3 regions of the Pseudomonas sp. S3_A09 genome follow, and region 2 is predicted to be linked to each of the others. Evidence: predicted binding sites of a transcription regulator. Region 2 holds the regulator's gene; each other region holds the start of a gene.

Evidence for each region. Region 2 encodes FliA, which starts transcription of late flagellar genes. Its sites were predicted from a motif close to CTAAAGTTTNNNNNNNNNNNGCCGNTAA; they were not measured.
Region 1: AB4N92_RS26070 (methyl-accepting chemotaxis protein) is a predicted target of FliA. The motif match lies at 1,991-2,018, and genes of this name have one in related genera.
Region 3: AB4N92_RS17865 (flagellar protein MotY) is a predicted target of FliA. The motif match lies at 1,963-1,990, and genes of this name have one in related genera.

Annotation. Positions count from the first base shown of each region.
Region 1 is NZ_CP162752.1:5,617,219-5,621,428, reverse strand. It holds gene AB4N92_RS26070 (methyl-accepting chemotaxis protein) at 1-1,815, opposite strand, end outside; partial or broken gene AB4N92_RS26065 (histone-like nucleoid-structuring protein, MvaT/MvaU family) at 2,153-2,526, opposite strand; gene AB4N92_RS26060 (DUF1444 family protein) at 2,752-3,969, opposite strand.
Region 2 is NZ_CP162752.1:780,897-785,106, forward strand. It holds gene AB4N92_RS03715 (chemotaxis protein CheA) at 1-656, opposite strand, end outside; gene AB4N92_RS03720 (protein phosphatase CheZ) at 668-1,456, opposite strand; gene AB4N92_RS03725 (chemotaxis response regulator CheY) at 1,475-1,849, opposite strand; gene fliA (RNA polymerase sigma factor FliA) at 2,018-2,758, opposite strand; gene fleN (flagellar synthesis regulator FleN) at 2,755-3,588, opposite strand; gene flhF (flagellar biosynthesis protein FlhF) at 3,695-4,210, opposite strand, start outside.
Region 3 is NZ_CP162752.1:3,846,329-3,850,538, reverse strand. It holds gene AB4N92_RS17870 (argininosuccinate synthase) at 1-861, opposite strand, end outside; gene AB4N92_RS17865 (flagellar protein MotY) at 991-1,899, opposite strand; gene pyrC (dihydroorotase) at 2,056-3,102, shown strand; gene rnt (ribonuclease T) at 3,099-3,770, shown strand; gene AB4N92_RS17850 (peroxiredoxin) at 3,877-4,210, opposite strand, start outside.

The DNA.
Region 1 (4,210 bases), 1.3 Mb from region 2:
GATAACCAGAGTGTTGATGTCGTTTACGTTGCGGTGGATCTCCTCGGCAACCTGACTCTGTTGTTCTGCCGCCGAGGCGACCTGTATGTTGCTGTCGCTGATGGTCGCGATGCCCTCGGCTATTTCTTCTAGCAACTCCCCTGCGCGCACTACGTTGCTCGCGCCTTCTTGAGCCTTCCCTAGAGTTTCCTGCATGGAAGTGGCGGCACGGTCGGAGCCGGATTGCAGATTGGCGATCATCTTCTGGATACTGACGGTGGAATCCTGAGTCTTTTTGGCCAGATTCCGCACCTCATCGGCGACCACGGCAAATCCACGACCCTGCTCACCGGCACGGGCAGCCTCAATGGCAGCGTTCAAAGCTAGCAGATTGGTTTGCTCTGCTACACCACGAATCACATCCAAAACCGAGGAGATGGAATAGCTTTCACCCTTGAGCTCCTCAATGATTCGGGATGTTTGTTCGGCCTGAACCTCAAGCCCTTTGATCAAGCTGATGGTGTTCTCGATTTCAGCCTTGCCCTGCATAGTGCTGGCATTAACGCGCTGCGACATCTCTGCGGCGTCGGTAGTGCTGCGCGCCACGTCTTTGACCGTGGCGCTCATCTCGCTGATGGCAGTGACCACCTGATCGGTGCCTTGACGCTGCTGGACGACGTTATTGCTAGTTTGCAGGGCCACAGCCGAAGACTGCTCGGCGGCGGTCGCGACCTGCGCCGTGGCACTCCCGATCTCACGGATCACTTCACCGATCTGTATGGCCATGTTATCCAGGTTACGCGAGATCTCGCCAAACTCGTCTCTGCCGGTGTAACGGGTTCTGGCAGTTAGGTCACGCGTGGATAGCGAAATAAGGGTGCGGTTCACGTCGACCACAGCGATTTTGATATTGCGAATAATCACCGAAGCGAGCCACAGCACCGCAATCAACATCAGAATGACGGTGGCTATTGCGACATACAGACTGCGCTGGGCATCGGTACGCGCGACATTGGCTAGGCTCACGACCGTCTGGCCCAGTTCAGCCTCGACCTGAGCCATCATGTCGATACGGCTGGTGGAAAGGTTGAACCAGTCTTCGGGTTTGATATTAAGCGGATCGCCTAGAGGCGTATCAAATCCGAGTTTTTGCAGGCGAGCTACATCGACGGATGCGGGCTGTTGTAGAACCGCATCCAGCTTATTTTTGAACACGGCAGGAGCCCAGCGTTGAAAGGCCTCGAAATAGCCGGAGAACTCGCCCATGTTGCGGCTGAAACGTGACAACAGCGGCGCATCAAAACGGTTTTGGTTGAATGCCAGGCCAAGCAGTACACGCTCTCGACCAGAGCGCTCTTTCATGTCTACGAACTGATTGAGTGAACTCAGCCCACGCAGGATTTCCGGATCCTCAATGCTGGTTTCCAGTGAGTAAGAGAAGCCGATCAAATTTTTGATAAGATCGGTGAATCGGGTGCCGGACTCGCCGTTATTGATTGCGAGCGTGTCCACCTGCTGACGCAGTCCGGCCAAACCATCAATTGCGCGCAGCATCTTGTCAGGCGCGATAAGACCCTCGGTCGATTGCGCATGCATCGCGCTCACCGCACGGTCGGTTTCTTGGCGTAAGACTTTCAACTTGTCCTGCATCGTCTTACCACCGCTGCCCAGAAACACGCCGCTTGCGCCGCGCTCACGCTGGATAGTGGTTACTACGTCACTGAGTTTCTGCGCGGTGCCGGTAGCGGTGACCGCTCGGTTCATCTCGCTCAGTGTCTCTCGTTTGTCAGCTACAAAAATCCCGGCGAAGACCAGAAAGCCCAACAGGGGAAACATCAAAATAAGCAGTAGCTTTGTACTCAAAGGAGCATTTCTAAGCATGGCAGGCCTCAGGGCTTGAAGATGTTGTTTAAAGCTATCCAAGGCGAACGTTCTATGAAGTCGACGTCTGATAGAGCCCAGGATGGTTCAGTAGTAGCCTGCCGTAGCCAGTTTTTTCTCCGTTCGGAATGTTTCGGCTGAAACCAGCAAAGCTTTACCTGTACCCGTGTATCGATAGGGGCCTAGGTACCGAGTAGGTGGGATCTTTAGCTAGTACGAAGCGTTGACATGGCAAAGCGGACTGCGAAAAAAAAGGCCCTCATTGAGGGCCTTTGCGTCTGCTAACTGTAATTCACTTCGAAAGCCAAGACTCTACGACATCCGAACCATGCTCATTTTTCCAGGCTTTAAGCAGCTTGTGATTACCACCTTTGGTCTCAACGATCTCGCCCGAATGCGGGTTTTTGTAAACTTTCAACGAACGTGCCTTCCGAGTACCCTTCTCTGCAGGCGCAGACAACGGAGCCGATTTGCCACGCTTAGCAGCCGTAGGATCAAGCAGATTGATTACGTCACGCAGGCTGTAGCCGTACTCAGCCAGCAGACCGCGTAGTTTGCTCTAAACTGCATCTCGGCCTGCAAGCCAGAATCGGATTTCATCGACTCAAGCGCAGCCAGTTGAGCAGCCAGATCTTGTTCGAGTTTGCGAAACTCGGTTCGCCACAGCCTGCCCGCGCACAGCGGCTCGCCAACTGAAGTAAGTCAGTCAGATCTTGCGGCCCGACTCAGTAGCGCTAGAGAAGCCACCAACCCCACATCGGTAAACTCCCAAATTTTCCCACCAGGATAAGCAATCAAAATGGGGAGTGTATCGTAATGATAAATTGCGACTGCTGCTTTGCCAGCTCAGCGATACCTCCATTGCAGTGCGCCAGAGTAGTAGAGCACTGATCACAAGGTAGTCAGGCGATTAAGCTGCTCAACCGAAGGAAATCCCAGTGTCCGATAGCGACGTGGATAGCCCGCTTCTGTAGCCAGCAGATCGCCAAGCTCGGATTCAAGTTCACTCCAGGAGACGGTTTTGACTGTCGCTTCCCCACCCTCAACAGGTTCAACCAACGCGACGCGATCTGTCTTGGGCAACAGCGTCAGCACACCTTTTGTCCAGGCGCTCATCGATACCGTCTGGTTTGGTTGGTCAGCCATTTGGAAGAGGTTGTAGGAGGCGACGAAGATGTCGATGCCCTTTTCCAGATTGAGCTTGTCGAGCAACTCTTTCTGATTGGCATAATTACTCTGCAGCAGCAAATGCTCCAGTGTAACCAACCGACTGCTGACCCCTTCATCATCACAGTTAAACGGTATGATATCGCGACCTTCGTAGGTGTAAATATCGGTAGAGACAGCACGCCCCCTTTCAAGAGCCTGGAAAGCAAGCTCTACCATCTGACGAATTCCCTGTTCGTCCTTGTCTCCAGTGACCATCAGGACGTCTCGACTGGGCACCATGAACACTGGCCGACCTTTAACTGGCACGCGCTGAAGGACATCTGGCAACAACACCCTGCTGGTGTCGTACCCATCCGCCCACTCCCCAGCGTATAGGCCTGGAATAATCTCCCCGAAGGCTTCGTTTGTCGTATCACGCAGGTTCTCGATGGAGATCTTTACCGCCTCTTCCATCGTCACACCCCAATGTGCTTCGGGGCCATTGGTAAGGGTGGCAGTGGACTCGGGCGAATCGACAGCAAGCAGAATAACGCAGTCTCGGCCCAAAGGCTGTGAAACATAATCGTACTGCTTGTCGCCATTTTTACGGGCGTGTTCCAGTCGAATTTCTTCAAGCATGGCAAGGTTGCGAATCACCGGACGCAGCTGTGCTTTGACATTATCAAACACAGTCTCGGTTTTTCTACCCGCCTCTAACAGCGTCGATACGTATCCGGTCAGAACGGCGGATTTCTGTGCTTTGTCTGCATTTTGATAGTCGCGAAAGGCATTATGGAGATTGAAGTACGATCCATCCCCATGGCGGATGCGGAACTCGTTCTTCTCAAAATTCAGATTCTCGCTGAATCCAGCTTTACGAGTCGAATCCATAAATTTTTTGGCAAATGCTTCATCAGTTAGCGGTCGATTGAAAAATTTGTCGAGCAGGGAAAAAAGCATGTACAGAATCCTTTTTGTCAGCAGGCAATTGTAAACAGCGGGAATTGGGCAGGCTTAAACTTGTTCAGCGCTTGGGACGGCTGCTCTCCATATCGACAGCTATCAGACGAAATTGACGTTACGTAGCGGAAAACGAGCAGCGCCAATCATGTGCCTGATTGTAGTGGATGCCCTCGCTCATCATTTCGTGTGTGAAGACGTGTTCGCCACGCCATAGGCATAGCTGGATATGCGTCCCGCC
Region 2 (4,210 bases):
GCCGGCGCTTCCGACACAGCGGCGGGTGTCACGGCGTCGGCCGCGAACTGGCCTTTGCCATGCAACTGGTCAAGCAGGGATTCGAACTCAGCGTCAGTGATGTCTTCGCTGGTTGGCGCGGCAACAGCCGCAGCCGGTGCTTCTGCCTCGGCCTTCACGGCACTGAGGGAGTTGAGCAACTGCTCGAATTCGCTGTCGGTCACATCCGGCTCGGCCTCAGCCACTGGCTCGGGTGCTGCTTCTGCTACCGGCGCAGCCGACAGGTCGGCGGGCTCCGCATAACGTGCCAGCGCAGCCAACAGTTCCGGAGTGGCCGCGGTGATCGGGGCACGTTCGCGGACTTCGCTGAACATGCCGTTGACCGCATCCAGTGCTTCGAGAATCACGTCCATCAATTCCGAATCAACGTGACGCTCACCCTTGCGCAGGATGTCGAACACGTTCTCGGCAATGTGGCAGCATTCCACCAGCTCATGGAGCTGGAGGAAGCCGGCGCCCCCTTTTACAGTGTGAAAACCGCGAAAAATTGCATTGAGCAGGTTCGCATCATCCGGTCGGCTTTCCAGCTCGACCAGTTGCTCGGACAACTGCTCTAAAATTTCGCCGGCCTCTACAAGGAAATCCTGAAGGATTTCTTCATCGGCGCCGAAGCTCATGTGGGTGCTCCTTAGAAGCCTAAACTGGATAACAGGTCATCAACATCATCTTGACCCGATACAACGTCTTCACGTTTATCGGCATGAATCTGCGGACCTTCACCCTTGGCGAGATGTTTTTTTGGATCTTTTTCCGAGAGGATCGCTTCGCGGTCATGTTCAATGCCGGCAAAACGGTCAACCTGGCCTGCCATAAGCACCAATTTGAGCAAGTTGCTTTCCACTTCGGTGACCAACTGGGTCACACGCTTGATCACCTGACCGGTGAGGTCCTGGTAATCCTGGGCGAGCAGAATGTCGTTGAGGTTGCTGGAAACCGTGCGGTTTTCCTGCTCGCTGCGTGACAAGAACCCTTCGACCCGACGCGCCAACTCACGAAACTCTTCAGCGCCGACTTCGCGGCGCATGAAACGGCCCCAGTCGTTGCTCAGGGCCTGGGCTTCGTTGGCCATACCGTTGACCAGAGGCGTGGCGTTTTCCACCAGGTCCATGGTGCGGTTGGCCGCTGCCTCAGTCAGCCTGACCACATAGGACAGGCGTTCGGTGGCATCAGTGATCTGCGAGATTTCCTCAGCCTGGGGCATGTGTGGGTCAATCTGGAAATTGACGATCGCACTGTGCAGCTCGCGTGTGAGCTTGCCCACTTCCTGGTACAGGCCGCGATCACGGGTCTGGTTGAGCTCATGGATCAACTGCACCGCGTCGCCGAACTGACCTTTTTCAAGGCTTTCGACCAACTGGTGAGCATGCTTTTTCAGGGTCGACTCGAAGTCGGCCTGCGATGATTCTTTATGCTCCATAGCTCCCCCGTGGCAGCATCAATGACCGATGCGGTCGAAGATTTTTTCAATCTTCTCTTTCAAGGCCAATGCAGTGAATGGCTTGACCACGTAACCGTTTACCCCAGCTTGGGCGGCTTCGATGATCTGCTCACGCTTGGCTTCGGCGGTCACCATCAGCACAGGCAGGCCGCGCAGCTTTTCGTCAGCACGTACGTGGCGCAGCAAGTCGATACCGGTCATGCCCGGCATGTTCCAGTCCGTTACCAGAAAGTCGATGCTCCCGCTGTTGAGGATCGGAATGGCCGTAATGCCGTCATCCGCCTCGACCGTGTTAGTGAACCCAAGGTCACGCAACAGGTTTTTTATGATCCGCCGCATCGTTGAGAAGTCATCAACGATGAGGATTTTCATGTTCTTGTCCAATTCGACCTCCAAGCAGTCTTAAACGCGCCCAGCACCTGGACGCGCCATTTCAATCAACAGGCATTACACAAAAAGGACTGCCGAGGGCACCACGGGTCGAACCCGCGAAGGCTGGTCGCCCTCACGGTCTCGTCTGCAGTGTCCCCACACTGCCTGTCAGCGCGCTCGCCACTCTCCCAAACGCCCCCGCAAGCGGGCTGCGCACTGGCTGTGCAACTGGCTGACCCGCGACTCGCTGACCCCCAGGACCTCACCGATTTCCTTGAGGTTCAGCTCTTCGTCGTAGTACAACGCCAACACCAGTCGCTCACGCTCCGGCAAATTGGCAATCGCGTCCGCCAACGCCCCCTGGAAACGCTCATCTTCCAGGTCACGCGATGGCTCCATATGAGCGCTCGCGCCGTCCTCGTGCAGCCCTTCGTGTTCGCCGTCCTGCAACAGGTCGTCGAAACTGAACAGGCGGCTGCCCAAGGTATCGTTCAAAATCCCGTAGTAATCGTCGAGACTCAATTGGAGTTCGGCCGCAACTTCGTGATCTTTAGCGTCGCGACCGGTTTTTGCTTCAATTGCGCGAATTGCGTCACTGACCATGCGCGTATTGCGATGCACCGAACGCGGCGCCCAGTCACCTTTACGCACCTCATCAAGCATCGCACCACGGATACGGATCCCCGCATACGTCTCGAAACTCGCGCCCTTGCTCGCGTCATATTTGGTCGACACTTCGAGCAGGCCGATCATGCCCGCCTGGATCAGGTCTTCGACCTGGACGCTGGCCGGCAGGCGTGCCAGCAGGTGGTAGGCAATGCGCTTGACCAAGGGCGCGTAGCGCTCGATCAACTCGCCCTGACTGTCACGGGCAGACCTCTTGTAAGCGTTGTAGCCAGTCGCTGTCATAGCACGGGTCCTGCGCTCGTCTGATGCACCAATCGCTCGACGAAAAACTCCAGATGCCCCCGTGGGTTGGCGGGCAACGGCCAGGTATCGACCTTCTGGGCAATAGCCTTGAACGCCAATGCGCACTTGGAACGAGGGAACGCTTCGTAGACTGCACGCTGCTTTTGCACAGCCTTGCGCACACACTCGTCGTAGGGCACTGCGCCGACGTATTGTAAGGCGACATCGAGGAAACGATCCGTGACCTTGGTCAACTTGGCGAACAGGTTGCGCCCTTCCTGCGGGCTCTGGGCCATGTTGGCCAAGACGCGGAAGCGGTTCATGCCGTAGTCACGGTTAAGCAGTTTGATCAGGGCGTAGGCGTCGGTGATCGAGGTGGGTTCGTCGCAGACCACCAGCAACACTTCCTGCGCGGCGCGCACGAAGCTGACCACGGACTCGCCGATCCCGGCGGCGGTGTCAATCACCAGCACGTCGAGGTTATCGCCGATATCACTGAACGCCTGGATGAGGCCGGCATGCTGCGCCGGGCTCAGGTGCACCATGCTCTGGGTGCCCGAGGCAGCCGGCACGATGCGGATGCCACCGGGGCCCTGCAGCAGCACATCGCGCAGCTCGCAGCGGCCCTCGATCACATCGGCAAGGGTATGTTTGGGCGTCAGCCCCAGCAGAACGTCGACGTTCGCCAGGCCCAGGTCAGCATCCAACAGCATGACGCGACGGCCAAGCTCTGCCAGGGCCAGGGACAAATTCACTGACACGTTAGTTTTCCCGACGCCACCTTTGCCGCCGGTCACCGCGATCACCTGTACGGGATGCATGCTGCCCATTTTATTTCTTTACCTTGTCTTGCTTAGACGCAGGCTACATGGCTTGGCCGCGTGAATCGCTTGCAGACCATCGATGTAGATACATTTCACGGTGTTCATCCTGCCCTCAACCGACCCGTTTTGCCGGGTTGTGATAAAGGTCGGCGAACATATCAGCCATCGCTTCCTCGCTAGGCTCTTCTTGCATTTGCACGCTGACTGCACGGCTGACCAACTGATGACGGCGCGGCAGATGCAGATCATCCGGGATCCGCGGCCCGTCGGTCAGGTAAGCGACCGGCAATTCATGACTGATGGCCAGGCTCAACACCTCGCCCAGGCTCGCGGTTTCGTCGAGCTTGGTGAGGATGCAACCGGCCAGGCCGCAGCGTTTGTAGCTGTGATACGCAGCGGTAAGAACCTGTTTCTGGCTGGTGGTTGCAAGCACCAGGTAGTTTTTCGATTTGATGCCACGTCCGGCCAGGCTTTCAAGCTGCATGCGCAATGCCGGGTCGCTGGCTTGCAGGCCGGCGGTATCGATCAATACCACGCGTTTGCGCAGCAGCGGGTCGAGGGCGTTGGCCAGGGACTGGCCCGGGTCGACGTGAGTCACCGATACATTGAGAATACGGCCCAGCGTCTT
Region 3 (4,210 bases), 3.1 Mb from region 2:
GGCGCGCAGCATGATGGTGCCGCCTGGGGTTTCGTAGCAGCCGCGGGACTTCATGCCCACATAACGGTTCTCGACGATGTCGAGACGGCCGATACCGTGTTCACCACCAATACGGTTCAGGGTCGCCAGCACGGTGGCCGGGGTCATCTCGACGCCGTCCAGCGCGACGATGTCGCCGTTGCGGTAGGTCAGCTCCAGGTATTGCGGCTTGTCGGGCGCGTTCTCCGGGGAGACGGTCCACTTCCACATGTCTTCTTCGTGCTCGGTCCAGGTGTCTTCCAGCACGCCGCCTTCATAGGAGATGTGCAGCAGGTTGGCGTCCATCGAGTACGGGGACTTCTTCTTGCCGTGACGTTCGATCGGGATTGCATGCTTTTCAGCGTAATCCATCAGCTTTTCACGGGACAGCAGGTCCCATTCACGCCAAGGGGCAATCACTTTCACGCCTGGCTTGAGTGCATAGGCACCCAGTTCGAAACGTACCTGGTCGTTGCCCTTGCCGGTAGCGCCATGGGAAATGGCGTCGGCGCCGGTTTCGTTGGCAATTTCGATCAGACGCTTGGCGATCAGCGGACGTGCGATGGAGGTACCCAGCAGGTACTCGCCTTCGTAGACGGTGTTGGCGCGAAACATCGGGAAAACGAAATCGCGGACGAACTCTTCGCGCAGGTCGTCAATGTAGATCTCTTTCACGCCCATGGCTTGCGCCTTGGCACGTGCAGGTTCGACCTCTTCGCCCTGACCCAGGTCAGCGGTGAAGGTCACCACTTCACAGTTATAAGTATCCTGCAGCCACTTGAGGATCACCGAAGTGTCCAGGCCGCCGGAATACGCGAGAACGACCTTGTTTACGTCGGCCATGCCATCACTCCACGGGGTTGTACGGAAAGGCGTCGATTCTACCGACCAAAACCGTGGATTTACAGGGGCGCGACAGCAAATGAAGATAAAGCGACAGATTATGTCGAGCGGGCGACCGATGGTCGCACCTTATGACGTGTGCGCGGCGTTACTGGGACCGGTGGCCTGAGGCGCCGGTTTCTCGGGGGCTGCCACGCGTTCAAGCTGGATATTCACGCGCCGGTTGCGTGCCCGGTTGGCCGCATTGGTGTTGGGCGCCAGTGGGTAGCTTTCGCCGTGGAACCGCAGAGTGATCTGCGATTCCTGGATTCCATTGGCCTTGAAGTAGTCCATGACCGCCAGGCCGCGACGGCGCGAGACGTCGCGATTGGTGAGGCGGTTGCCACTGTTGTCCGAATGGCCGTTCAACTCGATATGGTTGACGGTCGGGTCGGCTTTCATGAACGCGAGGATCACGTCGAGTTTCTTCTTGGCGGCCGCGTCCAGCTCGATCCCGCCACCGGGGAAGCCGACTTCGGTCTGTTTCACCTGGTCATAATTCATCGGCAACAGCTTGGCGGTACACAGTTGGTAATCGTTGTAGGCCTTGTTGAACTTGACCGGCAGCAGGCGGATTTCCGAATAGCCACCTTCACGCCCATAGTGCCGCACGGTCGGGCTGCGCCCTTCCAGCAAGCCGTTGAAAAGACGCCCGGCCTGGGCCTGGGAACTGTTGAACAATACGTCGCCACTGCCGGCACGTACGGCGCCGAGGTTGATATCACCCCGCCCCGGCTGCCACGGCGCAGCGGCCGCCAGCAACGTGGCCGAACCGGCACCCAGCGAGCCGTTGTAGGCTTTCAGACGAAACGTCGCCTGCTCGCCGGCCCGGCGCACGAACTCACCCGAACCGAAATCGGTGATCGGCTGGGTCAGTCGGCACTCAAACTGATCGCCTTCCACCTTCCACTCAATATTCTCCAGACGCGTCTGGAACGTGAGGGCCATTGCAGGGAGGCTGGCGAACACACTGAGCAGGGCTAGATATTGCTGGCGCACGGGAGGCTCCATTGGTTTCTACAACACTTCAAAGCGTCATACATCGATAAGGCATACCCCAGGCTATCGGTTGCATCCTGCAAAACTTGATAGCGAGTGCCTGATAGAGTCTTTTCCGGTAGCATTCCCACCAGATTGACCCGCCTGGAATCCCCAATGTCCGACCGCCTGACCCTGCTGCGTCCCGACGACTGGCATATTCATCTTCGCGATGGTGCTGCGTTACCCCACACCGTGGCCGATGTAGCGCGCACGTTTGGCCGCGCCATCATCATGCCTAACCTGGTACCTCCGGTGCGTAATGCCGAGCAAGCCGATGCCTATCGCCAGCGTATCCTCGCTGCACGACCGGCCGGCAGCCGCTTCGAACCGTTGATGGTGCTCTACCTCACCGACCGCACCCAGCCCGAAGAGATTCGTGAGGCCAAGGCCAGCGGTTTCGTGCACGCCGCCAAACTCTACCCGGCCGGCGCGACCACCAACTCCGACTCCGGCGTGACCAGTATCGACAAGATCCTGCCGGCGATCGAAGCCATGGCCGAAGTCGGCATGCCGCTGCTGATCCACGGTGAAGTCACCCGTGGCGACGTGGACGTGTTCGACCGCGAGAAGATCTTCATCGACGAGCATATGCGCCGCGTGGTCGAGTTGTTCCCGACCCTCAAGGTGGTGTTCGAGCACATCACCACTGCCGATGCCGTGCAGTTCGTCAGCGAGGCCTCGGCCAACGTCGGCGCGACCATCACCGCGCATCACCTGCTGTACAACCGCAACCACATGCTGGTGGGCGGGATTCGGCCGCACTTCTATTGCTTGCCGATCCTCAAGCGCAACACCCACCAGGTGGCCTTGCTGGATGCGGCGACGAGCGGCAATCCGAAGTTCTTCCTCGGCACCGACTCCGCCCCTCACGCCGTGCACGCCAAAGAAGCGGCGTGTGGTTGTGCCGGCTGCTACACCGCCTATGCAGCGATAGAGTTGTACGCCGAAGCGTTCGAACAACGTAACGCCCTGGACAAGCTTGAAGGCTTCGCCAGCCTCAACGGCCCGCGTTTCTACGGTCTGCCGGCGAACACCGACCGCATCACCCTGGTCCGTGAAGACTGGACCGCCCCTGCCAGCCTGCCGTTTGGCGAGCTGACTGTCATCCCGCTGCGCGCCGGTGAAACACTGCGCTGGCGCCTGCTGGAGGAAAGCAAGTGAGTGAAGACCATTACGACGACGAACACGAGCACAGCGGTGGCGGTTCCCGTCACCCGATGGCCGAGCGGTTTCGTGGCTATCTGCCGGTTGTCATCGACGTAGAAACCGGTGGTTTCAACTGCGCTACCGACGCACTGCTGGAAATCGCCGCGACCACCATCGGCATGGATGAACAGGGTTTCGTGTTCCCGGAACACACCCACTTCTTCCGCGTCGAGCCGTTCGAAGGCGCGAATATCGAAGCCGCCGCTTTGGAATTTACGGGCATCAAGCTCGATCACCCACTGCGCATGGCAGTGAGTGAAGAAGCGGCACTGACCGACATCTTCCGTGGCGTGCGCAAGGCGTTGAAAGCCAATGGCTGCAAACGCGCGATCCTGGTCGGCCACAACAGCAGCTTCGATCTGGGCTTCCTGAACGCCGCCGTGGCGCGGCTGGACATGAAGCGCAACCCGTTCCACCCCTTCTCCAGCTTCGACACGGCCACCCTCGCCGGCCTGGCGTATGGCCAGACCGTGCTGGCGAAAGCCTGTCAGGCAGCCGGTATCGACTTTGACGGCCGTGAGGCCCACTCGGCTCGCTACGACACCGAGAAGACCGCCGAGCTGTTCTGCGGCATCGTCAACCGCTGGAAAGACATGGGCGGCTGGGAAGACTTCAACGACTGAGCAAAGCTCGTGTGGTGAGCGAGCTTGCCCCGCTCACCACGGGTCATACCCCGCACATAAAAAAACCGGCCTTCTCAGGCCGGTTTTTTTGTACCTCGAACCAGGCTTACAGCTTGCCAGCGTTCTCGGTCAGGTAAGCGGCAACGCCTTCTGGCGAAGCGTTCATGCCTTTGTCGCCTTTTTTCCAGTTGGCTGGGCAGACTTCGCCGTGCTCTTCGTGGAATTGCAGGGCGTCAACCAGGCGGATCAGCTCTTCCATGTTACGGCCCAGTGGCAGGTCGTTGATGATCTGGGAGCGGACAACGCCCTTGTCGTCGATCAGGAACGCGCCACGGAAAGCTACGCCGCCTTCGGACTCAACGTCGTAAGCCTTGGCGATGTCGTGCTTCATGTCGGCAGCCATGGTGTATTTGACTTTGCCGATGCCACCATCATTGATG